One region of the Bradyrhizobium sp. SZCCHNS1022 genome, then DNA from elsewhere that is predicted to be linked to it. Evidence: predicted binding sites of a transcription regulator. Region 1 holds the regulator's gene; each other region holds the start of a gene.

Region 1 (7,467 bases):
CGGGTCGGGATCTGTTCGGAGCGCAGGAAATATTCGTGCGCGGCCTCTTCCAGGCTGCCGCCGTTGAGCGCGACCAGACCCTGGTAGCGGCTCATGTCCGGCCCCTGATCGATCGTCATCGCCAGATGGCCCTTGCCGAGCAGGGAGCCGGAATCCTTGGCCTCGGACAGCCGGGCTTCGTCATAGCGCGCATAGGCGCGCAGCCGGTCAGGCGCCTGGAAGTCGACCACCAGGAACGAGACCGGGCCGTCGGTCTGGGTCTGCAGGATGAAGCGACCCTCGAACTTCAGGGACGAGCCGAGCAGGGTCGTCAGCACGATCGCCTCGCCCAGCAGCTTGCCGACGGGCGCGGGATAAGCGTGCTTGGTCAGGATATCGTCGAGCGCCGGCCCCATGCGGGTCAGCCGTCCCCGCAGATCCAGCGCTGCGACCTCGAACGGCAGCACGGCGTCGTCGACCGGCACGGCCGACGGCGCGCGGATATCGCTTTGAAGTTTGATTTCAATGTCGGGAGAATTGGCCATCATGGGCCTCTAGATGGGGTCGATGATAGTAAATGGAAAGGGGCGATGGACCTCTGCTCTCGCGCCGAGCTCAGTGCACCCTCTCCCCTTGTGGGAGAGGGTGGCGCGATGACGCGCAGCGACAGCGCGCCGGGTGAGGGGTCTTTCACGCCGCGCCGAGCCTTGCGAGAATATCTTCCATGACAGCCGTTCGACGCTGCAGCACATCATTGTTCCAATACCGCGCAACAGCGAACCCCTCGAGCGCGAGTACATGATCTCTTGCGACGTCAGTCGCCGATGACGCGTGCTGGCTTCCATCGATCTCGATCACGAGCCGCCGTTCGAAACAGACGAAATCCAGAATATACTGCTTGAACGGGCGGCTCGTGATGAATCGCGGCGCACCTACGGCGAGATCGTTCGTCAGCTCGTGGAGCGGCCTTAAGCTCCCGCCCCAAAGCACCAGGCCAGAATGCCCTTCTGGGCATGCAGGCGGTTTTCGGCCTCGTCGAACACCACCGATTGCGGGCCGTCGATCACCTCGTCGGTGACCTCCTCGCCGCGATGGGCGGGCAGACAGTGCATGAAGATCGCGTCCTGCTTTGCCAGCGACATCAGCTTGGAATTGACCTGATAGGGCTTGAGCAGATTGTGGCGATGCTCGCCGTCCTTGTCGCCCATCGACACCCAGGTATCGGTGACGACGCAATCAGCGCCCGCAACCGCCTCTTCCGGATCATGGCCAAGGCGAATATCCGCGTTCGTGGCGCGGATGAAATCCTTCATCACCTTGCCCGGCGCGAGCTGCGGCGGGGTCGCGACATTGAGCCTGAAGTTGAAGCGCTCCGCGGCGTGGGCCCAGGAGGCCAAAACGTTGTTGTCGTCGCCGCTCCAGGCCACGGTACGGCCCTCGATGGACCCGCGGTGCTCCTCGAACGTCATCACGTCGGCCATCACCTGGCAGGGATGCGAGCGCCGCGTCAGCCCGTTGATGACGGGCACGGTGGCATACTCCGCGAGCTCGAGCAGCGCATCGTGGCTCAGGATCCGTATCATGATGGCATCGACATAACGCGACAGCACGCGCGCGGTGTCGGCGATGGTCTCGCCGCGGCCGAGCTGCATTTCGGCGCCGGTCAGCATGATCGACTCGCCGCCGAGCTGGCGCATGCCGACGTCGAAGGAGACGCGGGTGCGCGTCGAGGGCTTCTCGAAGATCATCGCCAACACCTTGCCCTCGAGCGGCTTCTTCGCCGGCTCGTGCGCCTTCAGCTTCTTCTTCATGTCGCTGGACAGCGCGAGCATGGAGCGCAGCTCGGGTAGCGGAACCTCAGATATGTCGAGGAAATGACGGGGGGTCTTACTCATGACGCGGCTGCCTGCTTCGACTGACCGCTCGATAGCGCCGTACAGGCGCGATCGAGCCGCTGCACCGACTCTTCGATCTCGGTTTCGTTGACGATCAAGGGCGGCAGGAAGCGCACCACGTTGTCGCCGGCGCCGACGGTCAACAGCTTCTCGTCGCGGAGCGCCGCGATCAGATCGGCCGACGGAACCACGGCCTTGATGCCGATCAAGAGACCTTCGCCGCGGACCTCGGAGATCACCTCCGGGTGGCGATCGATCACGGCGGCGAGCTTCTGCTTGAGCAGCAGCGACATCTTGCGCGCGTGCTCGAAGAAGCCCGGCGCCAGCATCACGTCCAGCACCGCATTGGCCGCGGCCACCGCCAGCGGGTTGCCGCCGAAGGTCGAACCATGCGAGCCCGCCGTCATGCCGGCCGCAGCATCGGCCGTGGCGAGGCACGCGCCGATCGGGAAACCGCCGCCGAGCGCTTTCGCCAGCGACATCACGTCGGGCTCGACCCCGAGCCAGCGATGCGCGAACAGCTCGCCGGTGCGGCCCATGCCAGTCTGCACCTCGTCGAACACGAGCAGCAGGCCGTGCGCGTTGCAGAGCTCGCGCAGGGCCTTGTAGAAGCCCAGCGGCGCGGTGCGCACGCCACCCTCACCTTGCACCGGCTCGATCAAGATGCCCGCGGTGTGCGGGCCGATCGCCTTCTTCACCGCTTCGAGATCGCCGAGCGGGACTTGGTCGAAACCATCCATCGGCGGGCCGAAGCCGTCGAGATATTTGGCCGAGCCGGTGGCCGCGAGCGTCGCCAGCGTGCGGCCGTGGAACGCGCCCTCGAACGTAACGATGCGGTAACGTTCCGGATGCCCCTTGGCGGCGTGATGCTTGCGCGTGATCTTGATCGCGCATTCCATCGCTTCGGCGCCGGAATTGGCGAAGAACACGTAGTCGGCGAAGCTCTGCTCGCACAGCCGCGCCGCAAGCCGCTCGCCGTCCGGGCTCTTGAACAGGTTCGACATGTGCCAGAGCTTGGTCGCCTGCTCCTGCAGCGCCTTCACCAAATGCGGATGCGCGTGACCCAGCGCATTCACGGCGACGCCGGAGGTGAAGTCGAGATAGCGCTCGCCATTGGTCGCGATCAGCCAGGCGCCCTCGCCGCGCTCGAAGGCGAGATCGATCCGGGCAAATACGGGGAGCAGATGCGACGCGACGTCCGTCATGGCTGATCACTTGAGCTGACGGGCCGGTCAAGACGCGCACGAGGAGGCGCAAAGCAGCGCCATCGCGCACCCGGGACCCGGCCCTGGAAAACAAAATGTGCCGCCTTTTCAAGGCGGCACGGACAACTATTGTATGCGCAGGACGTTCGCTGTCAACACGCGTGAGCCAGCCGCCTCAGCGCGGAACAGGTGGGGTTTCCGGTCGATGACAGTGCTAAGCGTTCCCGGTCCACATCGACGGAAGGTGTGGACGGTGGCCCCCGACTCTTGCGCGGGAGTCACGGCATATTGTAGCGTTTTTCGCATCGAGTACGACATCTCGTGCAGCAGGTCTGATCCTTAAGAGTTCGGTGGTTCGGCGTACACGTCCGGGCGCGCATCTCGCGCCCGGCGAGGGCTAAGGGATTCTGCGAGCAGGGATTTTCGTGAGTTTGGCACCGCAGCGCTGTCCCGAAACTGGCCAGCGAAACGCGAAGGGAAAGGTGCGATGACGGTATTGACCTGGTCAGACGATCGCGTCGAGCAGTTGAAAAAGCTCTGGGAGGCCGGACTGTCGGCCAGCCAGATCGCAGCGGAGCTCGGAAATGTGACGCGCAACGCCGTGATCGGCAAGGTCCACAGGCTCGGCCTCTCCGGTCGCGCCAAGAGCCCTGCCGCCGCCGCTCCGCGTCAGCGCAAGGCGCGCCCCGCTCAGCCGATGATGCGGGTGGCCCGCCCGGTGGCGCGCGGCAATACCGCGCTCGCCCAGGTGTTCGAGGTCGAGACGGAGCCCGATCCGATCACCTTCGACAATGTGGTGCCGATGAACCAGCGGCTGTCGCTGCTCGAGCTCCGCGAAGGCACCTGCCACTGGCCGGTCGGCGATCCCGCCAGCGCGGACTTCTTCTTCTGCGGCGGCAAGGCGCTGAACGGCCTGCCCTATTGCGCGCAGCATTCGCGCATCGCCTATCAGCCCGCGGCCGATCGCCGTCGTCACCCCGGCAAGAGCCCGGCACGTTGATCTGTTGCGCATCTTGGACGCGCTGTTAGCTCAGCCATCAGCTGTCGTCCCCGCGAACGCGGGGACCCATAACCACCGGCGGGCGTGGTTATGATGGATGTTAGCTACAGCTGCAGCTCTATCATCAGCATTTGCGGTTATGGGTACCGGCGTTCGCCGGGATGACGGCGGCGCACGTTGCAAGCGCGCTTGTCATGACAAAAAAGGCGGAGCCGAAGCTCCGCCTTTGATCGGTCGCTGTTTGTCGCTGCGCGATCGCCCTCAGCTCACGATTCCGCCTTCGCGAAGCGGTCGTCGAGCGCATAGCCCGCGCCACGCACGGTGCGGATCGGATCCTGTTCGCGTCCCGGATTGAGCAGCTTGCGCAAGCGTCCGATGTGCACGTCCACCGTACGCTCGTCGATGTAGATGTCGCGGCCCCAGACGCTGTCGAGCAGCTGCTCGCGGCTGAACACGCGGCCCGGATGTTCCAGGAAGAACTCGAGCAGCCGATATTCGGTCGGCCCGAGATCGATCGGCCGGCCGGAGCGGGCGACGCGGCGCTTCTCGCGATCGAGCTCGATGTCGCCATAGGCGAGCACGGTGGCGAGCCGTTCGGGGCTCGCGCGACGGAGCAGACCCTTCACGCGGGCCAACAGCTCGGGCACCGAGAACGGCTTGACGATGTAATCGTCCGCCCCGGTGGCGAGCCCGCGGACCCGCTCGCTCTCCTCACCGCGCGCCGTCAGCATGATGATCGGCAGCTGCTTGGTCTCGGGCCGGGCGCGCAGGCGCCGGCACAGCTCGATGCCGGACAGCCCCGGCAGCATCCAGTCCAGCACCACGAGATCGGGCACCCGTTCCTTCAGTCGCGTGTCGGCGTCGTCGCCGCGCGCAACCGTCTCGACCTCGTAACCTTCGGTCTCGAGATTGTAGCGCAGCAGCGTCGTCAGCGCTTCCTCGTCTTCCACAACCAGAATGCGCGCACTCATCGCTCAGCTTCTCTCTCAGTTTCCGGGGGCGGTGGCCGCGAAGGACGTCATGTCGCCCTTCGGACGCTTGTCGATCATCGGCTGGCCTTCGATCATGTAGAACACGGTTTCCGCGATGTTGGTCGCATGATCGCCGATCCGTTCGATGTTCTTGGCGCAGAACATCAGGTGAATGCAGAACGAGATGTTGCGGGGATCTTCCATCATGTAGGTGAGCAGCTCGCGGAACAGCGAGGTGCAGATGGCGTCGACCTCCTCGTCGCCCTTCCACACCGTCATCGCCGCCGGCAGATCGTGGGCGGCATAGGCGTCGAGCACCGACTTGACCTGCGACTGCACCAGGTCGGTCATGTGCTCCAAACCGCGGATCAGCTTCAAGGGATGGAAATCGCTCTCCAGCGCGGCGACGCGCTTGCCGATGTTCTTGGCGAGGTCGCCGATCCGCTCGAGGTCGGTCGCAACCCGCATCGCGCCGACGATCTCGCGCAGGTCCACCGCCATCGGCTGCCGGCGGGCGATGGTGAGCACCGCGCGCTCCTCGATCAGCCGCTGCAGACTGTCGATCTCGGCGTCCGTCTGGATCACCCGCTCGCCGAGCGCGACGTCGCGCCGCACCAGCGCGTCGACGGAATCCACGATCAGCCGCTCGGCCAAGCCGCCCATCTCCGCGACCAGCCGCGTCAGCTCCTGCAGGTCGCTGTCAAACGCCTTGACGGTATGTTCACTGGCCATCTCTATCTCCTCGGCAATGCCGTCGTAGTCCGGCGCGTCAATTCGGGTCTCGCTGCCTCAGCCAACTGCCCCTTGCCGACCGATGCAAGGGGTCCGTTTCCGGCATCAGCCGAAGCGGCCGGTGATGTAGTCCTGGGTCCGCCGATCGCTCGGCGAGGTGAAGATCTTGCTGGTATCGTCGAACTCGATCAGCTCGCCGAGATACATGAAGGCGGTCTTGTCGGAGACGCGGGCCGCCTGCTGCATGTTGTGGGTCACGATCGCGATCGTGTAGTTGTCCGACAGCTCCTGGATCAACTCCTCGACCTTGGCGGTCGAGATCGGATCGAGCGCCGAGCACGGCTCGTCGAACAGGATCACCTCGGGACGCACCGCAACGGTGCGGGCAATACAGAGACGCTGTTGCTGGCCGCCGGAAAGGCTCAGGCCCGAGGCGTTGAGCTTGTCCTTGACCTCGTTCCACAGCGCGCCGCCGCGCAACGCCTTCTCGACCCGGTCATCCATCTCGGATTTGGAGATCTTCTCATACAGGCGGATGCCGAAGGCGATGTTCTCGTAGATCGTCATCGGGAACGGCGTCGGCTTCTGGAACACCATGCCGACGCGCGCACGCAAGAGGTTCAGGTCGAGCTTGGGGTCGAGGATGTTGGTGTTGTCCAGCATCAGCTGGCCTTCGGCGCGCTGGCCCGGATACAGATCATACATCCGGTTGAAGATGCGCAGCAGCGTGGACTTGCCGCAGCCGGACGGTCCGATGAAGGCCGTCACCCGGTTGGTTCCGAGCGACAGGTTGATGTTCTTCAGCGCATGGTGATCGCCGTAATAAAAGTTCAGGTTCCGGACCGTCACCTTCGCCGGAGCGTCCGGCAAGGATTTGTTCGGAATGACGCCCGCCGGACTTGAGACGGAAACAGACATGTCGGTCATTTTGCGCTCCTCTCGGCGCCCAGAATGCGGGCCCCGATGTTCAGGGCAAGTACGGTCAAGGTAATCAAAAGGGCCCCGGTCCAGGCCAGCTGCTTCCAATAGGCATAGGGGCTCTGGACGAAGTTGTTGATGGTCACCGGCAGGTTGGCCATCGTGTGGGTAAGATCGAGGCTCCAGAACTGGTTCGACAACGCAGTGAACAGGAGCGGCGCGGTCTCGCCGGCCACGCGAGCGGTCGCCAGCAGGACGCCCGTGATCAAGCCGGAGCGCGCCGCGCGATAGGCGATGCGCCGGATCACCAGCGAACGCGGCAGGCCAAGTGCGGAGGCGGCCTCACGCAGCGGATTGGGCACCAGCAGCAGCATGTCCTCGGTGGTGCGCAGCACGACCGGAATCACGATCACGGCAAGCGCCAGACAGCCCGCGATGGCCGAGAAGCCGCCCATCGGAACCACGACCGCGCCATAGATGAACAGGCCGATGATGATGGATGGGGCAGAGAGCAGGATGTCGTTGATGAAACGGATCACCGAAGTCAACCGGTCATGGCGACCATACTCGGCGAGGTAGGTGCCGGCGAACAAGCCGAGTGGAGCACCGACGCCGACGCCGAAGACCGTCATGATGATCGAGCCTACGATGGCGTTGCGCAGGCCGCCGTCGCTCGATCCCGGCGGCGGCGTATCGGTCGCGAAGACCTGCACGGTCAGGCCAGCCAGGCCCTGGTAGAGCAGATCGATCAGGATCAGTGCGAGCCA
Region 2 (7,467 bases), on a different contig from region 1:
CGCAGCGCTTCGGAGTGTCGCAGCGGCCAGTCGCTCGATTGCATCCCTCGCCTCTTCTTCTTCGCTCCGACGTTGCATTCAGCAGCATCGCCAAGCACCGCTTGAATTTCCGATATTCCGAAGAAAAAGTCAAGCTTGAATTCTGATAATCGGAAATGTATCCTTCCCGCGGGATTCGCAAGCGAGGACAAGACAATGCTGGACGTCACCATGATCGAGCGTGGGCTGGAAAAGCCGGGGAAGACCAAAGGCGGGCTTGCCCGCGCCATGGGCGTGCGCCCCGGCGCCGTCTCCGAAATCCTTTCGGGACAACGGCTGATCAAGGCGGCCGAGATCGGCCTGATCATCGATTATCTCGAACTGAATGCCGTGCCGATCATGGGACGGGTCGGCGCCGGGGCGGTGATCGAGCCGGAATATGAGCAAGTTCCGGCCGAGGGCCTGGGCGAGGTCGCTGTGCCCTTTCCAATCTCGGAAGAGACGATCGCCTTCGAAGTGACGGGCGATTCGATGCTGCCGAAATATGAGAACGGGGACGTCATCGTCGTCTATCGCGAACAGCGGCACCCGCTGTCGAGTTTCTACGGCGAAGAGGCCGTCGTGCGGCTGAAGACCGGCGAACGCTATCTGAAGACCATCGAGCGGGGGAAGTCGCCCTCCGTGGTGAACCTCATCAGTTTCAACGCCAAGCCGATCATCGGCGTAAAGCTCGAATGGATCGGCGAAATCTGCGTCACGCTGCCGCGCGGCCAGATCGCGCGGATGCGGTCGAAGACCGCGTCCCGAACCCGGCAGGCCAAGTCGGCCGGCAAGGCCTCAAGCAGATAAAGCGCCCTGAAGCAGATGGGGAATAGCTTGCATGCTCGCTTGGGCACAGGTCTCAGCCTGTGCCCCTGCTTCCGGACGTCCGAATTTCGCGCTTGACAAAATTCTGATTTTCGGAAATTATGGCAGTTACAGCCGGAAGGTCCGAAGGTGAATTGCTCTGCATGCAATATTTTGTCGTGATGATCGACTACGGGCGGCGCGGACGCGAAGCCGTGGTCGATCCCGAGATGACGCGGCGTGACGTGGTCGCGCGCATCGCGTCCGGGGAATATTCCAATATCAGCTTCATTCACGAGGTCGTCGACCGATCGGTCGAAGATGTGACGACCGACATCCTCTCGGAAGCGGCTCTCCCGGAGATCGAGCAGGACGAGGCCGATCTGCAGGCTGCAAAGTTCGATTATCTGCGCGATCTTCGCAAGCACGAGCGGGCGTGACCCCTGGCGCTCGCCCGGAAGGCTCAGTACCGGCGGCGCCACCGGATGCGCCGCCGCTTACCTGCATTGCAATCAAACCAGAAGCACGGTTGATCCCGTCGTCTTGCGGGCAGCGAGATCAGCGTGGGCCCTGGCCGCATCCTTGAGCGGGTAGGTTTGATGAACTTCGATTTTCACCGCACCGGACTGGACGACGTCGAACAGTTCCTTGGCCATTGCGACCAGATTGTCGCGCTTTGCTGCGTAGGTGAACAAGGTCGGCCTGGTCACGAACAATGAGCCCTTCTGCGCCAGCAAGCCAAGGTTGAGCGGCTCGACCGCGCCGGAGGATTGGCCGAACAGGACCGCAACGCCGAGCGGAGCCAGGCAGTCCAGCGATTTCAGGAAGGTGTCCTTGCCGACGGAATCATAGACGACCGGCACTTTCTTGCCGCCGGTGATCTCATCCACCCGCTTCACGAAGTCCTCGCGGGTGTAGACGATCGTATGCCCACAGCCATGCGCCTGGGCCAGTCTGGCCTTATCATCGCTCGAGACAGTACCGATAACGGTTGCGCCGAGATGTTTGGCCCACTGGCTGAGGATCAAGCCTACCCCACCCGCCACGGCGTGCAGCAGGATGGTGTCCCCCGCCTTCACGCGATAGGTCTGCCGGATCAAATACTGCACGGTGAGACCCTTGAGCATCATGGCCGCCGCCGTCTTGTCGTCGATCGCATCGGGCAGCTTGAGCAGGCTGGCGGCTGGGATCAGCCGTGCTTCGGCATAGGCCCCGAGCGGAGATGAACCGTAAGCGACACGATCGCCGGCCTTAAGGTCAGTGACGCCTTCTCCCACCGCCTCGACCACGCCTGCGGCCTCGCTGCCGAGGCCGCTCGGCAACTGAGCGGGATAAAGGCCGGAGCGGTTGTAGATGTCGACGAAATTGAGCCCGACCGCCGTGTGGCGGATGCGTGCCTCACCCGGACCGGGCTTGCCGACCTCGACCTCCTCCCATTGAAGCACCTCGGGTCCGCCTGCTTGATGAAATCGGATGGCATGCGTCATGCGTTACTCCCTTCGAGTTAATCCTGTATCAGCCGACGTTCGCAGTTGCGGTACGACGCTGCCAGTCGTGCGGATCGGTCCCGATCCGCACGTTTGAGCTTGGCTGTCGATCCGCGGCTTACCTGGAGGAACCGGCCAGAGGGCAGCGCGTTTTCCGCCCGATATTGAGAGGCGAAGCCATGCTTCCGAGGAAACGCCGAACATTGCCGAGGCCGGCCATTTTGCTCGAACTTGTCTGTCATGCCCTGATGGGAACGGCGCTCGGATTGAGCGTCGGGCTTCTGCTGACATTCGCGGACAACTTCGGCATTGCCCGCCTGATCGCGCATAGCTCTACGCCTCATCAGACCTTCGCAATCCTGATCGGCATGGTCACCCTCCCCTTTTCCGTCGGCGCAACTCTGACCGGCTTCGTGTTCACCATGATGGAGGAGCGCTGAGCTTTGCAAGACGTCTTGTGTCTCAGTAGATGCCGATCTCGATCGGCTGCTCCGACGCGATTCGCTTAAGCGCGGTCGGCGTAAGACTTCAGCAGTTCAACTCTCTCACTTTGCTCTAGCCGGACCGGAGCGTATACGATCTGCGGCGCGAGCAGGCGAAGCCATGGTTCTCGGACGCGTATAGTTCTTCCGTCTGTTGCTTGTAGTAAGCCGGATCTTTGACGGTAAGAAAGTTATGCCGGCCCGATGCGGCGTCAAACCGCATCGCATAGAGATCCGATGTTCTGACCTCATGCCCTTGGGCGCTCAGCGCCTCCATCGCCGCCCGATACATCGCACCATTGAAGCTCTGATGCTCGGGATGAGCGAGTACGATGAAAGTCTTCATTGTCTCTCCCGCACCAATGTCTGCTCCAACCGCGGCGCGCTCCCGGCGCTGATTGGAACCGGCCAACGACCCGGATGTTACCTGAAGGTCACAGCCGCGCACAATCCGCCGCCGTTCCTTATCCGTTCGGAACAGTTGATCAGGAATTTTGCACCCGCTCAGTAGAATGGGCGGGAGTTGGGGCGCGCCACTTTCGAAGGAAGCGAAAATGCCAGCCTATATCAGACATGGCGACGAGCAAGGATTGGCTCCGATTGTCTGCCCCGGTTGTCTCGGAATTTTGCCGATGCTCGTCCGTGAGATCGAGCCGCATTGGAATTCGGCCAGGATCGACCTGGTCTACGAATGCGCCGATTGCGGAGCCGAGGTCAGGCACAGCGTGCACCGGCCCGCTTTACGTCACTAACATAAAACTCAAGTCAGGAAGCGCTGCCTTCGCTGGCAGTGCGCGTGCGACAAGCGTTAGTCTTCGTCACGATGAAGTCGCGGATCTTTTTTGAGGCACGCCGTTCGACGCCCCAGTGCTCCTATTCCGAAGTCGGGGTCATGCCGCGGCGATCTCGCTTGCGGGCTTCGGAATCGACGAGCGCCAGTAAGTCAGTTGGATCTCATCTAATGCGTCAGCTCGTGCACGTCGCTCCAGTTCAGATTGCACTCACGGAAGTGAAGCGCGATCTCCTCTAACGCCCTCCTCTCCCACTCCTCCGCTTGCGCCAGCCAAAACATACGCCGCTGAACGTCCAATGCCGCACGCTCGCGGCAGAAATGCTCCTGATTGCGGATTTCCACGAGTCTGTTCATGCCTCACTCCCGAGAGGTACGAAACCAGCGCCATGCATCTTTTAGCAGACCACGCCGCTTTGGTCACGGCATCGTGCTGAGACGGAATCTTCCGGTTCCAAAGCCCATCGCAACGCACCAGAATGCATGATGGATATCCGCCTATACGCGCCTGACGTAGCAATGAAAGCCGCCATAGATCCCGGAGCGGTCCAGTTCAGCGCCAAGCGTGCTTCGCTCTTCGTCGCGATGCCATCGGTTCCTGAGTGCCGCGGCCCCAATGGCATCCAGAGGGGACACGCTGCCCGCGGTGCGAAATACGATGCGCACGCGCTCGCTCCCCGCCCGATCTATAGAGGTCCACAAGGCCTGGATCTCGTCAGCGTCCATCGAGTCCTGCGCATCCAACAGTAAGACAGCGTCGACCTCACGCGCCGGCAAGCTGTCCAGAAGCTGCGCGATATTGCCTTGAACAGGGATGATCACGCCGACACCGTTGCGCATCCGAGCGAAATGGCAACGCTGCAAATATGGCGGCAGGCAGCGGTCGTCGGCGCCAGTGTAGGCGCGGCGTAGCGCCTGCCAGGCAAAGTAGTTAGCCGTCTCTGAGCTACCCTCGAGCAAGCGCCGCAACCGCTGGTAAAGCACGCTATCGAGCGGCGCTTCCGCTTTCAGGAGCGCCCGCTGTCGCGGCGAAATACCGAGACCGAACAGAAAAATCCGGACGTCCATCATGAGCCGCAGCGGCATCGAATGAAACAGGCGATCAAGGCGCGCCATCGCTTCAAGCCGCTCCGGAGAATCCACCGCCCCCCTCAGCAGGGCATCGAGATCAATCCCAAGAACACGTGCAATCAGATGAGCCAAACCGATCGCGCGACCCAACAGTCCGTGGCGGTAGAGACCGTCGGTGAAATAGGTGTATCGCTGCCGCCCGAGAACATTGCGACCGTCCCAATAGCTCCGCGCATGCCCATCGAGGAGCGGACGTAGTTTCCGGATGTAGCGGGCTGCATTCGCGGGCGAGGCTGCGTCACCAAAGAATTCCCAGAACTCGTTGTAGCCGGCGAACGCACGCACGCCCGCAAGCCTCAATTTGAGCAGCGCGAGCTGGGCCTCATTGCGATCGACAGCATAAATCTGCGCCGGCTGCGCGGTGAGATAGGAGAGCACGTTGCAACCGCCAGAGGACATTGCCACGATCGTGGACCCCAGCGGCAATTGCAACGCCGCGAGGTCCGCTTGCGGATCGTCCCAGCTTTGGGTGTGCATCAAACGTTGTAGTGAGAACGCGAGCGCCCTGTTCCAGAGCGTCATCGCATTCTCATGCCTGCTGCCGCGTGCCGTCCCGGCGATCAGTTGCGTCGTCATCCATGCCTCGGCTCACCGATTCGGCAATGGTAGCGCGGACGCAATGCAGTTATGCGACAGACGGACTACATCCTTTCGTACGCACGTCTTGAAAAAGTCGCGCAGAAAACGCGATCAATCGTCCGATCTCAGGACAGTGCGACGACCGCGGCGCAAGGTTCGCCACCCCTCCACACTGCCGAACAATGCCAGTGCGATCACAAACGGCAATAAATGGTAAAGAATCCGGAAGATCAGCAGCACCGCAAGCACGGGATCCTTATCGTCACTTCCGAGGCCGAGCAGAATTGTCGCATCGAACATCCCGATGCCGGCCGGCGCATGACTGGCGAAGCCCAGTAACGTGGCCGCGATGAACACGGCCATCAACCGCGAGACCTCGATATCGAGCTCCGCCGGGATCAAGACGTACATGGCGAGCGCGGCGGTGCTCAAATCAAACAGGCCTATCAGGATCTGCAGCAGGACCAGGGGCCCGGACGGAAGCCTTACCGGCCAGCGCTTGCTGCGCCGTCCAGGCCAGCTCCAAACCACGAAGCCAAACACTCCGGCGAGCAATGCTGCTGCGACCAACCGATTCAACGCCGGCGGCCAATACTCAACCCAGCCGAAGGCATCGGGATCGATCATCAGGCTGAGTCCCAGGGCCGTCAGATTGCCGAGCCAGAAAGTGAGGCCGGTCAGAAAGCTGATATTCGCGATGTCGATCGCACCAAGCTTGTAGCGGGAATAGATTCGATAGCGGATGACGGGAGCGATCAAAGCGACGGCCCCAATACCATGGGCGATCGGATAGCTCGTAAAGCTTGCAAGTGCCGCCATGCGGAACGGAATATCACCTCGGCCGATCGTGCGAAGCGCGAGCAGGTCGTAAAGCGTCAGGCTCGCGTAGGACAAGATGATGAGCGCCAGGGCCAGTGCGATCAGCCGGATGTCCGTATTCTCAGCGATCGTCAGCGCGTGGGCTATATCCAGCTTCTTGACGGCGCGGGTGAGCGCATAGATCGCAGCGACGGCAACGATCACACTGACCGCGAGGCCACCAAGACCTCGGAGCCAGGCCTTGCGGCTCAACGCCGCCTCGGGTTGATCGTCGGGCAGGACGGCGAGCCTATGAGGTCCTGGCGGCGCGGATGCACCAGCCGATTCGGGTCGATTCATGGCGCCCTTTGACACGCTGATGTGACAGTTAATTTACCGTTGCAGACGTTTGTCCGCATACCCTCTTCCGTACGCGACCATCGACGCTCCGTGGCGGGACATCGTTCCTCATCCAATGCGACATTGCGGCGCGGTTGATCATTTGAATTTGAACTAAGCACTGCAGCATCAACCCATATTGAACAGACCAGTGCAAATCCCTGTGCATGATGGTCGCATCTTCGTCATGCGGGCTCGGTAAGAGGCCGCACGACAATCGCCATTCGAGGCAACATGAACGCGGAATTCGACCACGACCTGACGCAGGACCAATGGGAGACGCTCAAGACGCTGCGTCTTCCCGCGCGCGAACGCCGCAAGGTCAACAGCTTCATCGTCCATCAGCTCGAAGCTGCGGGGCTCGTCGCGAGCGTCGATGGTACGCCCTTGCTCACGCACGCCGGCCGAAAGGTGCTGATCCGAGGCTCATCGCGGCTCCTCGACGTTGCGGCCTGAGAAGGCTTCGACAACGACCAGGCCGTTACCACAAGCTATGCCGGGCGCGTTCCGGCCACTCCTGGTCATACTGCTCGGCATCGACCTCATTCGCGCTCATGGCAGCCAGAATCTGGCCGGGGGTCGGGAGCTCTCTTGGGTCGACGCGCTTGTTCGGGTTCCACAAATCGGAACGAACGATCGCACGTGCGCACTGAAAATAGACCTCCTCGACAGCCATGACGAGAACGCTGCGCGGCGTTTTGCCATCCATCTCGAAGGAGGCGAGCAGCGCCGTATCTGCCGACAATTGTGCGCGGCCGTTGACACGCAAGGTATTGCCGGATCCCGGGATCAGGAACAGCAAGGCGATCCGCGGATCACGGACGATATTGCGTAGGGAATCGATGCGATTGTTGCCGCGGCGGTCCGGCAGCATCAAAGTCTTTTCATCATGGATACGAACGAATCCCGGCAGGTCACCACGCGGTGAGCAGTCGATCCCTTCCGGACCGCAGGTCGCGAGCGCAACGAAAGGCGA
Region 3 (7,467 bases), on a different contig from region 1:
CGACGTCAGGACTTGCCGTCCTCGACTTCGACATCGACGACTGGACCGATGTGTCCTTCGGCCGCGGCAAACTGGTGCAATTCGTCACCCCGAAGCTCCTGAAGCAAGCGTGAGCCAATTGACAGCGCAACACCGGAGGGCGCCTAATCGATCAGCTCCTCATTGAGCATGGGAAGCAGGGAGGCGTGTGATGTTCAAATCCATCCTGGTCCCGATCGATCTCGCCGACACCGACCTTGCCAAGCCCGCGATTGCGACGGCGGCGACGCTCGCCAACACCTGGGACGGCACCGTGCGCCTGCTCAACGTGCTGCCGATGACGCCGGTGATGCTCGCCGAATATGTTCCGGCCGATTTCGACGCGCAGCAGCGCGAGGCGGCGGAAGAAGCCTTGTCGATCGTCGCGCGCGAATCCGGGCTTCCCGAAAACCGCATCTCCTACGCGGTACGTCAGGGGGGCATCTATCACGAAATCCTGGAGGAAGCGGCCGCCGTGAAGGCCGACCTCATCGTGATGACGTCACATCGCCCGGCGATGCGCACCTATTTCCTCGGCTCCAATGCCGGCCACGTCGTGCGCTACGCCAAATGCTCGGTGCTGGTGGTCAGGCATTAGAGCATGATCCGGAAAAGTGGAAAGCGGTTTTCCTCGCGACAAACGCTATAGGCGTTTGCGCGGAGATCATGCTCGATCAAAGAGATGAGATCGTGATGCGATTCCTTCTAATCGCATCACGATCTGGAACCGGCCGGGCCCTCACGGCCATTCGGCGATGAAGCCCTTGACCTTGTACGGCGCGATCTTGTCCCATTCGGCCAGCACGCGGCGGCGGAATTCGGGATGGGTGTGCCAGCGCCCGCGGGGCACGCCGAAACTGTCGATCGTGACGAGCATCTTCGTCACCTCCGGCCAGTGCCGGTGCAGCGTCATCGGATAGCGCCGCGCGGTCCAGCTGTTGCCGAGACAGATCACGCTGCCGATGTTCGCGAGCCCGAGCGCGGCCTCGATCACCGGCAGCGAGAGGATCACGTTTTCGCCGGTGTTGGTGGCCCTGTGTTCCTCCAGGATCAGGTCGGCTGGAATGCCGCCGTCGACCATCGCCCGTTTGATCACCGCGCATTCGGATTCATCGCCGCCGGGCGTGACGCCGCCGCTGACGATGGCATGACGGAAATAGCCCTCGCGCCACAGCCGGCAGGCTGCCTGCGCCCGCAGGCTTTCCTCGACGCGCGTGCCGAACACGAACAGCAGATCCGCCGGCTGTAAGGGCGTTTCGATGAAATGCTGCGCGTTGATCGCGGCGATCTCCGCGGCGTCCGGCAGCCTCAGCGATCGGTCCTGCATAGATCCTGTCCTCACCTATCGCGCACAGCATGCCTCCGTTCCCTGGCCGTAGAAGTCACATTTGATTGCGTCCGATGACGTCTCGCCGGGATCACGGCAACAGCCCAGACGGAATGTCCGCGAACGTATAGCTGCGCGGCTTGTTGCGGACGATGAAGCCGCCGATCTGCCAGGCGAACAGCGCAACGAAGCCGACGAGAAATAGCGCGCCCGACCATTCGCCTGCCAGCAAGGCGCGAACGAACAATGCGGCGATGGCAAGGCCGAGCAATGCGACAAGCGCCAGCGCTGCAGCATACGTCGTTTGCCCGAGCCCGGCGGTCAGCACCGCCTGGCTGCGATGCGCAGCGAGTTGCGCATGCAGCGCCATAACGAAACGGCGGTAGGCCTCGCTCTGCGGCGCGACCAGCGTCGCGGTCTGCCAGGAGGTCGAAATCAGGCTGAGCCGCGCGCCGCTGCGATGGGTGATGTCGGCGCGAAAGCGCCGTGCCTGCATCGACACCGGCCGATAGGAGAGCCGCACGGCGGCGATCTCGGCATAGGGCCAGAGCCCGGCGCGTGCGCCGATGCGCCACGACACCCCCTCGTCGGTCAGCTCGAATCGATGCGCGGTCCCGATCAGCGACGCCTTGAAGGCATAACCGACCGTGGCGTCATCGTCTGCTGACGTCATTTCCTGCGCGTGAATGGATCAGCCTCACTGCTTGCACGAAGCCTGCCGCTTATCCTACACATCGCTCATGACCGAGACGACCCATTTTCCCCGACTGCTGATCCTGGCCGGCGCGATGGCTGCAGGCGTGCTGCTCGCGCTCGCCGTGCACATGATGGGCGCGCGTTATGGGCTGGATCTCGGCGGGCTGTGGCGGACGGACACCGGGGCGTTCATGCCGGCCGGCTCGGCCATCGCCTGGTGGCTGATCGCAACCGTTGCGTTCGCCGGCGGCTATTTCATCGCGAGCCTGATGCATAGTGCCGTTTCCGGAGATATCCCGAAACGGATGCAGCACTTCCTGATCGGCATCGGCGTCCTGCTCCTGATCGGCGCCGGCCAGACGCTGTCTGGACCAAGCCCGACACCTTCGATCGCGGGCGTGCTGGCCGGCATTGCCGCGCTCGGCCTCGGCGCATTGATGGCGTTTTGCGGGGCCAATTTCGCGTTACGGAAGGCGTGATCGCCTCTCCTTCGTCGCGCCTCATCGCCCATGCTGCGCCGACCCGCCCCAGCGGATCACTCCCGCGGCCGTCAAAAGCACCGCGGCAGAAATGACGAGCGACCATCGGAGCCCCGAGATGAAGGCATCCGGCTGCCCGATCAGCGCCGAACAAGGCCACTCCGATCACGCTGCCGGTCTGCCGCGTCGCATTCAACACGCCGGCTGCCACGCCGGACCGGGACTTCTCGACACTGCCAAGCAGGGTCGAGGTCAACGGCGGCACGAGCAGACCGAGCCCGCTGCTCACACCGATCAGCTGCGGACCGACCGCCCAATAAGGCGTTCCCGGTGCAGTCCGCAGCAGCGCCAGGCAAGACAGCGCCGACAGCGTTGCACCGAGCGCGATGGTGGCGCGCGGCCCGATCCGCTCGGCCAGGCGCGGCGCGGCCAGATTGACCGGGAACACGACACCGAGCATGGGCACGAAGGCAAGCCCGGTCGCGAACGCCGACAGGTGATTGATCTCCTGGAAATACAGGCTGAACACGAAGATCAGGCCGTAGATCGAGACGTTGGCCAACAGGCCCACCAGCGCGCACAGCGCAAACAGGCGGTTGCGAAACAAGATCAAGGGCAGCATCGGCTGCAGGGTGCGTGCCTCCTGCCAGACGAAGGCGCCGCCTGCGCCGATCGCGATGGCGAAACCCAGCAGGACGGCGCGATCGGTCCAGCCCCGTGCGCCGGCTTCGATCACGGCCGCTGCGAGCGCCCCGAGCGAAGTGATCGCCGCAGCCTGCCCCGGCCAGGTCGACCGAGCGGTCGGCATGGAGCGGCGTCTCCTGCGCATAGATCTTCGCGAGCCAAAGTCCCGCAAGACCAATGGGCACGTTGACAAAGAAGATGGCGCGCCAGCCGACCAGCGCGATCAAGGTGCCGCCTACGAAGGGGCCGGCAGTCAAAGCGAGGCTCGCGCCGGCGGCCCAGACTCCCACCGCACGCCCTCGTTGCTTGGCATCGGCATAAGTATGGTTCAGCAACGCAAGCGAGTTCGGAACGAGGACGGCTGCCCCCAGGCCCTGGATGCCGCGGAGCGCGATCAGGCTGATGGCGTCGGGCGCGAGGCCGCAGCCGATGGATGCGAGCGTGAACAGCGCAAATCCGCCCATGAAGATACGTCGGGCGCCGAGCCGATCGCCGAGCGCCCCCGCGGTCAGGATGAAGGCGGCAAACGCGATCGTATAGGCGTTCACCACCCATTGCAGCTCAGCCACGCCGCCCCCGAGGGCAGATCGGATGCTGGCGAGCGCGGTGTTGACGATGGTGACGTCGAGCTGGACGACGCCGAAGCCGAGACTCATGGCGGTCAATGTGAGCGCGCTCGCCAGCCGGGATGGCGGAGCTTGCCGCGCCGCGGCTAGCCGTGAGGTATCTGTTGCGAGCGATAAGCGAGTCATGCCGGCACCTCTCATCTTGAGGACGGCCTGTTCATTAGCCCTGGCGCGCACCACGATGCTTCGATATCGGTCGAACCATCGATCACATGCGCCATGGCGGCTGAAGCATGAGGAATGCCTGGCGCCAAAACGCCGCGCGCGGCGCGGCGTTTTGCCTCAGCTGAACCATTTTCGGGCGAGAGATCAGCTCGCCGCGCGCAGGTTCACCGCACCTTCGGCCAGGCTGGTCAGCTTCTTATCCGTCGCCTTCTCCTCGTCGAGCGTCTTCTGCAGGATGGTCGCGCAATCCTTGCGGCCGAGCTGCTTGGCCCAGGCGATCAGGCTGCCGTAACGGACGATTTCGTAATGCTCGGCGGCCTGCGCGGCGTTGATCAAAGCCGCGTCCAGCACGGCCTTGTCGGCAACCTCGCCGGCCACCTCCTCGGCCTCCTCAATGATCCCGTCGATGGCCCGGCAGTCGACAGCGTTGGCTTCGATGCCCTGCATCTTGAACACCTGCTCGAGCCGCTGCACGTGCGTTTTGGTTTCATCCAGGTGGGTCAGGAATCCCTGTTTCAGCCGCTGATCGCTGGCCTTGCTGGCCATCTTCGGCAGCGCTTTGACCAGCTGGTTCTCGGCGTAATAGATGTCCTGCAGCTGGTGAACGAACAGGTCGTTCATGGTTTTGATGTCTTTGGTAAACAGTCCCATTGTCTCGCCTCCTTGCGCTCGGAACGCCGTTGGCTCCCGGCCATCGTTTTCGCGCGTTCATCTGGTGGTCTGCGCTCGGCTAACCGGTGGCTTGGCCCGTTGTTCCGGCACAGCACAAACATCGGAGCGTGCCCCATTTGCGGAACTGCGCGGCGCAATCGGACGTTGGCGGCGACGTGATTGTGACAAATCCAGGGCGTCAACATTATGTGACCGACGTATGACGGGTCAGCACGTTCGAAAGCTGAAGCCGGCCTTGTCAAGGACTGCACAAGAGGCGTGTTTTGCCGTAAGGAACTCTCCGTAATGGAATTCCCGCCCGCCATCGAGTAATGGTTTCGCCCCTCTTCACATCTGTGGTGCCGCCCCGCCGGGAGGATGAATGCAGCGTCTGCTGACTGCGCTCGGGCGCGGTTTCAAGAAATGGATCGGCTGGAAGCGGCTTGGAATCGCAGCAAGCTTCGCCATCATCGCCTTCGCGGTGACCACCCTGGTGCGCACGCTCCGGGGGGTCGACGGCGGCGTGATCCTGACCGCCTTGGCCGACATCCCTCCCGGACACATCGCGCTCGCCGCACTCTGCGTCGTCGGTGCGTTTTGTACCCTGACCTTCTACGATTTCTTCGCCCTGCGGACGATCGGCAAGAAGCACGTGCCCTACCGGATCGCGGCACTGTCATCCTTCACGAGCTATTCGATCGGCCACAATATCGGCGCTACCGTCTTCACCGGTGGTGCCATTCGCTTCCGGATCTACTCCGACTATGGACTGAGCGCGATCGACGTCGCCAAGATCTGCTTTCTGTCCGGGCTGACCTTCTGGCTCGGTAATATCTTCGTGCTCGGCATCGGCATGATCTTGCACCCGTCCGCCGCCTCCACGATGGACCAGTTGCCGGAGGCGGTGAACCGACTGATCGGCGTCGGGCTCGTTCTGGCGATTTTCGCCTATCTCGGCTGGCTCGCGACCGGCAAGGACCGCCGCAAACTCGGCCAGAACGGCTGGAAAGTCGTGCTGCCCTCGACCCGGCTGACCTTTGTGCAGATCCTGATCGGCGTGGTCGATCTCGGCTTCTGTGCGCTGGCCATGTATCTGTTGGTGCCCTCCGACCCGCCGATCGATTTCATGTCGCTCTCGGTGGTTTTCATCCTGGCCACCTTGCTGGGTTTCGCCAGCCATGCGCCGGGCAGCATCGGCGTGTTCGACGCGGCGATGCTGGTGGCGCTGCCGCAGTTCGGGCGCGAGCAGCTGCTCGCCACGCTGCTGGTGTTCCGCGTCCTCTATTTCGTCATCCCGTTCGCCACGGCAATCTCGATCATGGGGTTCCGGGAACTCTGGATGAATGTCGTGCAGCCCTGGCAGGAACGGCGCAAGCTCAACGACGTATCCCGCCGCCATGTCACGCCGCCTCAAGCCACGGCAACTCCTGCGCCGGCCCCGCTGCCGCAGCGGCTGAAACAGCACTCGCGGCGCTGATCCGACGCGATGTCGGCGCAGCACCGAGCTGAGGCATGGCTGACTTGTCCCAGGCAATCGGCTTGATCTGACAGGCGGCCCTCTTATTTCCGCCGCATCTTTGCCGTGAAACGTCGCGCCATGATCCCAGATTCCCTTCGCCTGCTGCTGGCGGCCGCATTGCTCGCGCCCGCGCTCTCCGTGATTCCGACCTCGCTGGTCGGCGCCCAGATCAACAGCCCGGTCACTGCCGCCCCGATGCAGATCAGCTGGGAGGTGCGCAACCGTTTCCGCCTGTTCCGCGAGGAGCGCGACTTCCTGCTTCACGTGGACGCTGCGCGCGACCGCAGCATCCTCGCCGCCGAGCAAGGCCTCGAACTGCAGAGCGACGGCCGCGGCTGGGCTCGCAACATCGTCAACCGGCTCTGCATCGATCTGCAGGGCCGCGTCAACGAGCCCTGCACCCGCGACAATGTGAAGGAGAGCTATCTCACCCCGATCGATCACCCGATCACGGTGCGGCTCACGGGCGCGGTGCCGGTCGGCGCCACCTGCGCCTGGTCGTTCGACGATGGTGACGGTCCGCAAAGCTCGACCTTCGACTGTGCCGAGCCGGTCAACCTGCGTGTCCGCTATGGCCGTCAGACCGTCGCCACGGTCGACGTCTCCAGCGCGGACGGCAGCCAACGGGTATCCGCCGGCATCCAGGTGCGCGACATCTTCATCGCCGGTCTCGGCGACAGCATCGCCTCGGGAGAGGGCAATCCCGACCGCGCGATCGCGCTGGCCGACGAAGGCTTCTGCTTCCGCTCCTATCTCGGCGGCGCGACCGGGCAATATTACCGGCCGAGCCGCGCCGGCTTCAAAGGCGGCCGTGCCTGCGAAGCGCCGGATACGCTGCAGAACTGGCAGCGCCACAGCGCCGTCTGGTTCAATGCAGCCTGCCATCGCTCGCTCTACAGCTATCAGACCCGCACGGCGCTCGCGCTCGCGGTGCGCTATCCGCACATCGCGGTCACTTATCTGCCGCTCGCCTGCACTGGTGCCACCATTGCCGACGGCCTGTTCGGCAGCCAGCGGGCGCGCGAATGCCCGCCCGGCCGCTCGATCGCGACGTGCCAGAGCAGCGTCAACGGCCAGCTTTCCGAATTGCGCGAGGCACTCACGGCGGCCAAGCGGCGCCAGCCGGATCGCCGGCTCGACCTCGTGCTGCTGTCGATCGGCGCCAACGACATCAACTTCTCCGGTCTCGTGTCCGACGTCATCGTGGACACGCCGACCGAGCGCACCCTGTTCAAGCGCATCGGCCTGATCGGCTCGGTGGAGGATTCCCGCGCCGAGCTTGCGCGCGACCTGCCGCAGGGC
Region 4 (7,467 bases), 820 kb from region 1:
TATTTCGAGGGCATGAAGAAGGAGCCGGAGCCGATCAAGGACGTGGTGGAAGCCCGCATCCTGGCGCTGTTCGGCGACAAGATCACCACCGACCACATCTCGCCGGCCGGTTCGATCAAGCTGACCTCGCCCGCCGGCAAATTCCTCAGCGAGCATCAGGTGCGCCCCGCGGACTTCAATCAGTACGGCACCCGCCGCGGCAATCACGAAGTCATGATGCGCGGCACCTTCGCCAATATCCGCATCAAGAACTTCATGCTCAAGGGCGCCGACGGCAGCATCCCCGAGGGCGGTCTCACCAAGCACTGGCCCGACGGCGAGCAGATGCCGATCTACGACGCTGCCATGAAGTACCAGGCCGAGGGCGTGCCGCTGGTGGTGTTCGCCGGCGCCGAATATGGCAACGGCTCGTCGCGCGATTGGGCCGCCAAGGGCACGCGGCTGCTCGGCGTCCGCGCCGTCATCTGCCAGAGCTTCGAGCGTATTCACCGCTCCAACCTGGTCGGCATGGGCGTACTGCCCTTGACCTTCCAGGAGGGTACATCCTGGCAGTCGCTCGGCCTGAAGGGTGACGAGAAGGTCACCATCAGGGGTCTGCAGGGCGATCTCAAGCCTCGCCAAACGCTCACCGCCGAGATCACCTCGGCTGAGGGGTCGACGCAGCAGGTCCCGCTGCTGTGCCGGATCGATACCCTCGACGAACTCGATTACTATCGAAACGGCGGCATTCTCCACTACGTGCTGCGCAAGCTCGCGGCGTGAGGGTGCGACAGATTGGCTCACTCTGAAGTGAGTGGCAGGTGATGCGGGAGGCGGCCTATGACATGGGCCGCCTCTTTTGTGTTCGGTATACCATCGTGCCTCGAGGCGATTTCGGGACGGTGTCAACGCGGCAAGGTGTGACGGGTAGTATGCGACCATGGCAGGGATGATGGGTGGTAGGACGTCTTGGTGGTCGGGCGCGGCGCTCGGGGTCTGTGCGATCATCGCCGTCATTCGACCGGCCCAAGCCGATCCTCGCGCGGTAGTTGAGCTTTTCACATCCCAAGGTTGTTCGTCCTGTCCGCCGGCGGACAAGGTGCTTGGCGAGTTGGCGCAGGATCCCACCGTCATCGCCATGAGCATGCCGATCGATTATTGGGATTATCTCGGCTGGAAGGACACCTTGGCCGATTCCCGGTTCTCAGCCCGCCAGCGGGCCTATTCGCGCATGCGCGGCGACCGCGAGGTCTACACGCCGCAGGCCGTCATCAACGGCTCGGTTCACGTCATCGGTAGCGATCGCGAGGCGATCGAAGGCGCGATCGAAGACACGATGCGCGGCGGCGCCGTAATGTCGGTGCCGGTCAGCCTGGTCCTTCAGGGCGATGAGTTGACCGTGAGCGTCGCGGCCGCAAAGGAGCAGGCTGCGCACAAGCGCGGCGAGGTGTGGCTCTGCTCGATCTCCAAGGCTATCCCGATCTCGATCAGCCGTGGCGAGAACACCGGCCGCGAGTTGACCTATTACAACGTCGTTCGCAATCTCTTGAAGGTCGGCGATTGGAATGGGACGCCGGGACACTGGAATGTGCCTATCGACAAGATCGCCCATGAGGGCGTGGATGGCGCCGTCGTCTACGTGCAGGACGGGACGCGAGACCGTCCCGGCCCCATGCTCGGCGCCGCCTATACCGAACTTCACTGACGTTTGATCCGATCCCACGTCCGGATTTGCACGCACGCTGAGGCGTTGGCGCTTCTCGCGGTCGGCGTTGCGACTGTCGTCGGTCGGAAAATCGCGAGTTCGGGTTCCGCTCAGCAGGTCTGCGCAACCATCTTCGATTCGAGGCCGCGCTGAGATCAAGACTCTGCCGGAGCTCTTCGCACCCGCAGCTCGCAACCAGCTCGCCCCCGCTAGATGCGAAGGTCGGACGCGGAGTAGGAATACCCCCAAAAGCAAAAGGACCAACTTTCGTCGGTCCTTCAATGGCATCCTTCGATGTCGGGAGGAGTGAATAGGCCCGATCCTGACGACCCCGGGGGGCTGGGGGCTGAGGAATCCGGAACCGAAAGGACCGGGCCAACGCACACGCAACGTTATGTTTGGTTGGAGGGGCGGACGCTTGGCGGAAGTGGGGCGTCATTATGATTCCGCTAACGATCCCGTGACGGACCCGCATTGCGTGCAGGCTGCACGACACAGGGCGGATCTGGCTCGCCAAGAATCACCAAGAATCGCCGGCGATCATCATGAGTGGCCCAGGGTCGCTTTGAGCGCCTTCGCGAGTCTCCTCAAGAGTCCCTTGCGGTCGTTGAGGGACGGCGCGATCATGTCATGCAGATGACAGGAGGACGCTCAATGAACCTCGTACCGGAGGATGCCGACCCGAGCGAGAACCGCGCGGCGGCCCGCAACGTCGCCGCGGCGATCCCGAATCGGGTGACGTTCAACCGCCTCGAACTCAACCGCATCTTGAATCTGTATGGCCGCATGGTCGCCGACGGCGTGTGGCGGGACTATTCGATCGATTTTCTACGCGACCGCGCGGTCTTTTCAGTGTTCCGGCGCGCCTCGGAAGTTCCCCTCTACCGGATCGAGAAGGACCCGCGGCTCGCCCGCAAGCAGGGCATGTACAGCGTGATCTCGGCCACGGGGCTGATCCTGCGCCGCGGCCACGAACTTGAGCGGGTTCTCCTGGTCATCGATCGCAAGCCGGCGCTGGTGTGACCGCGTCGGCCGCCACGCCGAGGCCGCTGGCCCGCGCACGTTCCGGAATGAGGGGCGGATTTTCAGGTTGCCGGCAGCGTATCGGCGCCTTGGCCAAGCTGGCGCTGCATCATCACCGTGTCGAGCCAGCGTCCGAATTTCAGTCCGACGTTCGGATGTGTGCCGATCATCTGGAAGCCGCATCGGGTGTGCAGGCCGATCGAGGCGGCGTTGGCCGAGTCGCCGATCACCGCGATCATCTGGCGGAAGCCGCGGGCCTCGCATTCCGAGATCAGCTGCTGCATCAGCCGCAAGCCGATCCCGCGCCGATGGCTTGCAGGATCGAGATAGACTGAATTCTCGACCGTGAAGCGGTAGGCCGGGCGCGGCCGATAGGCCCCCGCATAGGCGTAGCCGGCGATACGGCCATCCTGCACCGCGACCAAATAAGGAAAGCCGCCGTCGGTCAACGCACGGAAGCGACGCGTCATCTCAGGCAGATCCGGCGGCTCCAGTTCGAAGGTCGCTGTGCCTTCGCGCACGGCCTGCGCATAGATCGCGGTAATGGCGGCAAGGTCGGCCTCGCTCGTCGGCCGGATTTCGAGTTCTGACATGGACCGGAACCATATCAGGGGCCGGCCCACGTTCAACCGCCTTCCAACATGGCAGGTCTTCCCGGCAAGTCTTCCCGCCAGTTCTTCCATGGGCAAGTGTTCGATGGGGCGGTCTTCGTGCCCTTGATGGGGGCGCAGAGAGCTGCCCGAGGTCCAACAAAAAAAGCCCCGGCCAGAAGCCGGGGCTTTGAACAGGTTGGCCTTCGCCGTTGTTAGTCGCGCTGGCCGAGCAGCTGCAGAAGCAGCGTGAACAGGTTGATGAAGTTCAGGTACAGCGACAGCGCGCCGGTGATCGCTGCGCGCTCAGCGACGTCGCCGCCGGCCGAGGCATAGCCGTAGATGTACTCGTTCTTCAGCCGCTGCGTATCCCAGGCGGTGAGGCCGGCGAACACGAACACGCCGATGATCGACACAAAGAACTGCAGCGCGGAGCTCGCCAGGAACAGGTTGACGAGGCTTGCGATCACGATGCCGATCAGGCCCATGAACAGGAACGAGCCGAACCCGGTCATGTCACGCTTGGTGGTGTAGCCGTAGAGGCTCAGCGCGCCGAAGGTCGCCGCGGTGATGAAGAACACCCGCACGATCGAGGTGTGGGTGTACACCAGGAAGATCGACGACAGCGAAACACCCATCAGCGCCGAGAACACCCAGAACAGGATCTGCGCGGTCGACGGTGCCAAGCGGTTGATGCCGGCCGAGATGGCGAACACCATCGCCAAGGGCGCGAGGATGAACAGCCACTTCAGCGGGCTCACGAACATCGCGTAGCCGAACTGGGTCAGGTAGGCGTTTCCGAAGCGGAAGACGCCGGCCGCCGGATCACCGGTCACGGCCGCCATGTAGACGCCGAGCGCGGCCAAGCCGGTGATGGCGAGGCCAATGCTCATGTAATTGTAGATGCGCAGCATATAGGCGCGCAGACCGGCATCGACGGTCGCGGCATCGGCGCGCCCGGCGACCCGGCCGAAGGGAGAAGCGTAATTGCGGTTTAGATCCGACATGGTCGAATTCCCGTTGTTTGTCCGGCGGTCCGTTTGTGGGCCCGTTCCGCCAGCTCTCGAAACCCTATCTCAGATGTCCCTCGCTCCCGACATTAAATTTCCGTCATCGGCAAATTTACGTCCGGGGGCGGACTCTGAACCCATCATTCAAGTGGGAAACTAGCATATTCGATGCAAGCTTCCACGCGCGGCCGAATGTCGCTCCGCACGTGTTTTTGGCCTTACATCGCGTTAACCGTGCGGCAGAGCGCCGCAATTTCATAAATTCCTCAGGACGGAGGCCGGTTTCTGGTTGAGCGCCAAAAGGGTGCCGACCAGCCCCAATCCGACGGTTACGACCAGGGCTGCCAAAACCACCCAGGCGGCGCTGCCGGCCTGCCAGACAAAACTCAAGGTCATCAGCCGTGTCACGATCAGCCAGGCTGCCACCGAACCGGCGATGACCCCGAATACTGCCGTGGCCAGGCCGATCAACAGATATTCCAACCCATAGGCGCCAAGCAGACGCAGCCGCGTCGCGCCCAGGGTCTTCAGGATCACCGCGTCGTAGACACGATGGCGATGGCCGGCAGCCAATGCACCGCCCAATACCAGAATTGCGGAGATCAATGTGACAGCGCTCGCGCCGCGGATCGCCAACGCCAGGTTGGACACCACCGCGCCGATCGTCTCCATCACTTCCCGCACCCGCACGCTGGTCACCATCGGAAAGGCATCCGCCACCTTCTTGATGACCTGCGCATCGTCGGTGACGTCGGCCCGCGCCTCGGTCAGGGTCGCCACATGGGTGTGTGGCGCGCCCTTGAAGGCGCCAGGCGAGAACACCAGGACGAAATTGATGCCGAGCCCCTGCCAGTCGATGTTGCGCATGTTGCCGATATGAGCGGTGATGTCCCGTCCCAGCACATTGACCACGATCTCGTCGCCGACCTTCAGCCCCATGCCGTCGGCGATCCGTTTCTCGATCGAGACCAGCGGTGGGCCATTGTATTCGGCGCCCCACCATTGGCCTTCGACCACTTTGGAGCCTTTCGGCACCTCGCCCGTATAGGTCAGGCCGCGGTCGCTCTGCAGCACCCATTCGGCGTCCGGCGAAGCTTTGATGTCTTCGGCGCGGACGCCGCGCGCGGAAACGATGCGCCCGCGCAGCATCGGCACCTCCTCGACTTTCGAGTTCGGGGCCAGCTGCTTGAGAAACGTGCCGAAGCGATCGGCTTCGGTCGAAGGGATATCGATGAAGAAGAACGAGGGCGCTTGCTCGGGCAGCTGCGCCAGGAATTGCCGGCGCAGGTTGCCGTCGATCTGAGTGATCGTCACCAGCACCGCCAGTCCAAGGCCGAGCGACAGCACCACCGATGGGGTCAGGGCACCGGGACGATAAATGTTGGTGATCGCGAGCCGGACCAGGGGCAACCGGCTGCGAGGCAGACGGCGGGCGGTCGCCATCACCAGCGCTGCGACGCCGCGCAGCAGCGCAAACACCAGAACCGAGGCCGCCACGAAGATCGCAGCGATCCGCTTGTCGTAGGCGAGCCCGATGACGACGGCGACCAGGAACGCCACCACTACGGCCATCAGCACCAGATAGCGCCAGCGCGGACGGTGAAATTCGGCGATCACCGCTTCACGAAACAGCGCCGCCACCGGCACGTCGTGGACGCGGCCGAGCGGCCACAGGCCGAACGCAAGCGCGGTGAGGAGACCGTAGACGAACGACAGCGCGAGCTCGTCCGGGTGCAGCGCCGGCACTACCGGTAACGGCAACAGCTTGCCTAGGAGGCCGACGATGACGAAGGGCAGTGCCGCGCCGGCGCAAAGTCCGATCACCGAGCCGATGCCGGCCAGTACGATCACCTGTGTGAGGTAAATGCCGAACACATCGCGGCTCGTTGCGCCGAGCGCCTTGAACGCTGCGATCACTTCGGTGCGCCGGTCGATGTGGCTCTTCACGGCATTGGCGACGCCGACGCCACCGACCAATAGCGCTGCCAGTCCGACCAGCGTCAGGAATTGGGTGAAACGGGTGATGTTGCGTTCGAGCTGCGGCGAGGCGTTGCTGCGGGAGCGGATCTCCCAGCCCGCGGAAGGCGAGGCCTCGCGCGCCGCGGCAATGAAGGCGGCGGTGGCATGATCGTCGGCCGCATTGTCGGGCAGGCGGACGCGATAGGTCCAGCGCACCAGGCTGCCGGGCTGCAGCAGCTGCGTGGCACGCAATGCCGCCTCGCTGATCAGAAAGCGCGGGCCGAGCCCGATGCCGCCGGATAGCTTGTCCGGCTCGGCCTCCAACGTGCTGCGGATCTGGAAACGGGCCTTGTCGATCGTGACGGTGTCGCCGACCTTGAGGTCGAGCCGGGCGAGCAGCGCGGGATCGGCGGCGGCCCCGAAAGCGCCGTCGCGCTCGCCGAGCAGATCCCCGAGCGGCATGGCCGGTTTCAGGTCAAGGTGGCCGAGCAGCGGATAGGCGCCGTCGACGGCCTTCGCTTCCACCAGCGCCAGCCGTCCGTCGGCCGCACGCACCATCGCCCGCAACGTCGCCGCCAGCGAGACTTCGCCATGCGTGCGCAGGAAGGCGACTTCCTCAAGCTTGGCCTCGCGCTGAAACAGCGAGAAGGCAACGTCGCCGCCGAGCAGGGTGCGGCCTTCTCGCGTCAGCCCGTCGCTGAGGCTGGCTGACACCGAGCCGACGCCCGCGATCGCCAGCACGCCGAGCGCGATGCAGGCGATGAAAACGTAGAAGCCGCGCAGGCCACCGCGCAGCTCGCGCAGCGCATAGCGGACGGACAGAGCGGTCGTCCGGCCGCCGCCGATCGGTTCGGATATCGTGCTCATGCGGTCCGGACTTGCGGCTTGCTGTGATCGCCTTCGACCCGCCCGGAGCGCAGCCGCACCACGCGGTCGCAGCGATGCGCCAGCGAGCTGTCATGGGTCACCAGCACCAGCGTCATGCCGCGTTCGGCATGCTTGGTGAACAGAAGGTCGACGATCTGCCTGCCGGTGGTTTCGTCCAGATTGCCGGTGGGCTCGTCGGCGACGAGGATCGCGGGATCCGGCGCCAGCGCGCGCGCCAACGCGACCCGCTGCTGCTCACCGCCGGAGAGCTGGGTCGGATAGTGGTGCAGGCGGTGACCGAGTCCGACCGATTCCAGCTCCTGTGCCGCCCGCC

What was found. Region 1 encodes PhoB, which activates phosphate uptake and scavenging genes when phosphate is short. Its sites were predicted from a motif close to TGTCATNNANCTGTCAT; they were not measured.
Region 2: the regulator PhoB is predicted to act here: its motif matches at 5,345-5,361, upstream of QX071_RS21105 (BtaA family protein).
Region 3: the regulator PhoB is predicted to act here: its motif matches at 4,856-4,872, upstream of QX071_RS33330 (YbhN family protein).
Region 4: the regulator PhoB is predicted to act here: its motif matches at 2,310-2,326, upstream of QX071_RS04410 (DUF2794 domain-containing protein).

What each region holds. Positions count from the first base shown of each region.
Region 1 covers NZ_JAUETT010000001.1:156,064-163,530, forward strand. Annotated here, with positions in the region: gene QX071_RS00700 (Hsp33 family molecular chaperone) at 1-527, opposite strand, end outside; gene QX071_RS00705 (DUF559 domain-containing protein) at 670-870, opposite strand; gene QX071_RS00710 (hypothetical protein) at 811-951, shown strand; gene argF (ornithine carbamoyltransferase) at 948-1,874, opposite strand; gene QX071_RS00720 (aspartate aminotransferase family protein) at 1,871-3,079, opposite strand; gene QX071_RS00725 (GcrA family cell cycle regulator) at 3,567-4,079, shown strand; gene phoB (phosphate regulon transcriptional regulator PhoB) at 4,346-5,050, opposite strand; gene phoU (phosphate signaling complex protein PhoU) at 5,066-5,782, opposite strand; gene pstB (phosphate ABC transporter ATP-binding protein PstB) at 5,888-6,709, opposite strand; gene pstA (phosphate ABC transporter permease PstA) at 6,706-7,467, opposite strand, start outside.
Region 2 covers NZ_JAUETT010000003.1:343,658-351,124, forward strand. Annotated here, with positions in the region: gene QX071_RS21070 (GcrA family cell cycle regulator) at 1-44, opposite strand, end outside; gene QX071_RS21075 (XRE family transcriptional regulator) at 196-828, shown strand; gene QX071_RS21080 (hypothetical protein) at 990-1,265, shown strand; gene QX071_RS21085 (quinone oxidoreductase) at 1,338-2,312, opposite strand; gene QX071_RS21090 (hypothetical protein) at 2,534-2,752, shown strand; gene QX071_RS21095 (NAD(P)H-dependent oxidoreductase) at 2,868-3,140, opposite strand; gene QX071_RS21100 (hypothetical protein) at 3,753-3,941, opposite strand; gene QX071_RS21105 (BtaA family protein) at 4,083-5,291, opposite strand; gene QX071_RS21110 (YbhN family protein) at 5,406-6,314, opposite strand; gene QX071_RS21115 (hypothetical protein) at 6,726-6,947, shown strand; gene QX071_RS21120 (pyridoxamine 5'-phosphate oxidase family protein) at 6,973-7,467, opposite strand, start outside.
Region 3 covers NZ_JAUETT010000009.1:22,500-29,966, reverse strand. Annotated here, with positions in the region: gene QX071_RS33365 (histidine phosphatase family protein) at 1-113, shown strand, start outside; gene QX071_RS33360 (universal stress protein) at 191-616, shown strand; gene QX071_RS33355 (YdcF family protein) at 758-1,345, opposite strand; gene QX071_RS33350 (hypothetical protein) at 1,437-2,018, opposite strand; gene QX071_RS33345 (hypothetical protein) at 2,086-2,520, shown strand; partial or broken gene QX071_RS33340 (MFS transporter) at 2,542-3,956, opposite strand; gene QX071_RS33335 (ferritin-like domain-containing protein) at 4,140-4,646, opposite strand; gene QX071_RS33330 (YbhN family protein) at 5,029-6,123, shown strand; gene QX071_RS33325 (hypothetical protein) at 6,244-7,467, shown strand, end outside.
Region 4 covers NZ_JAUETT010000001.1:974,066-981,532, forward strand. Annotated here, with positions in the region: gene acnA (aconitate hydratase AcnA) at 1-762, shown strand, start outside; gene QX071_RS04405 (DUF1223 domain-containing protein) at 920-1,684, shown strand; gene QX071_RS04410 (DUF2794 domain-containing protein) at 2,339-2,707, shown strand; gene QX071_RS04415 (GNAT family N-acetyltransferase) at 2,770-3,390, opposite strand; gene QX071_RS04420 (Bax inhibitor-1/YccA family protein) at 3,513-4,304, opposite strand; gene QX071_RS04425 (ABC transporter permease) at 4,563-7,133, opposite strand; gene QX071_RS04430 (ABC transporter ATP-binding protein) at 7,130-7,467, opposite strand, start outside.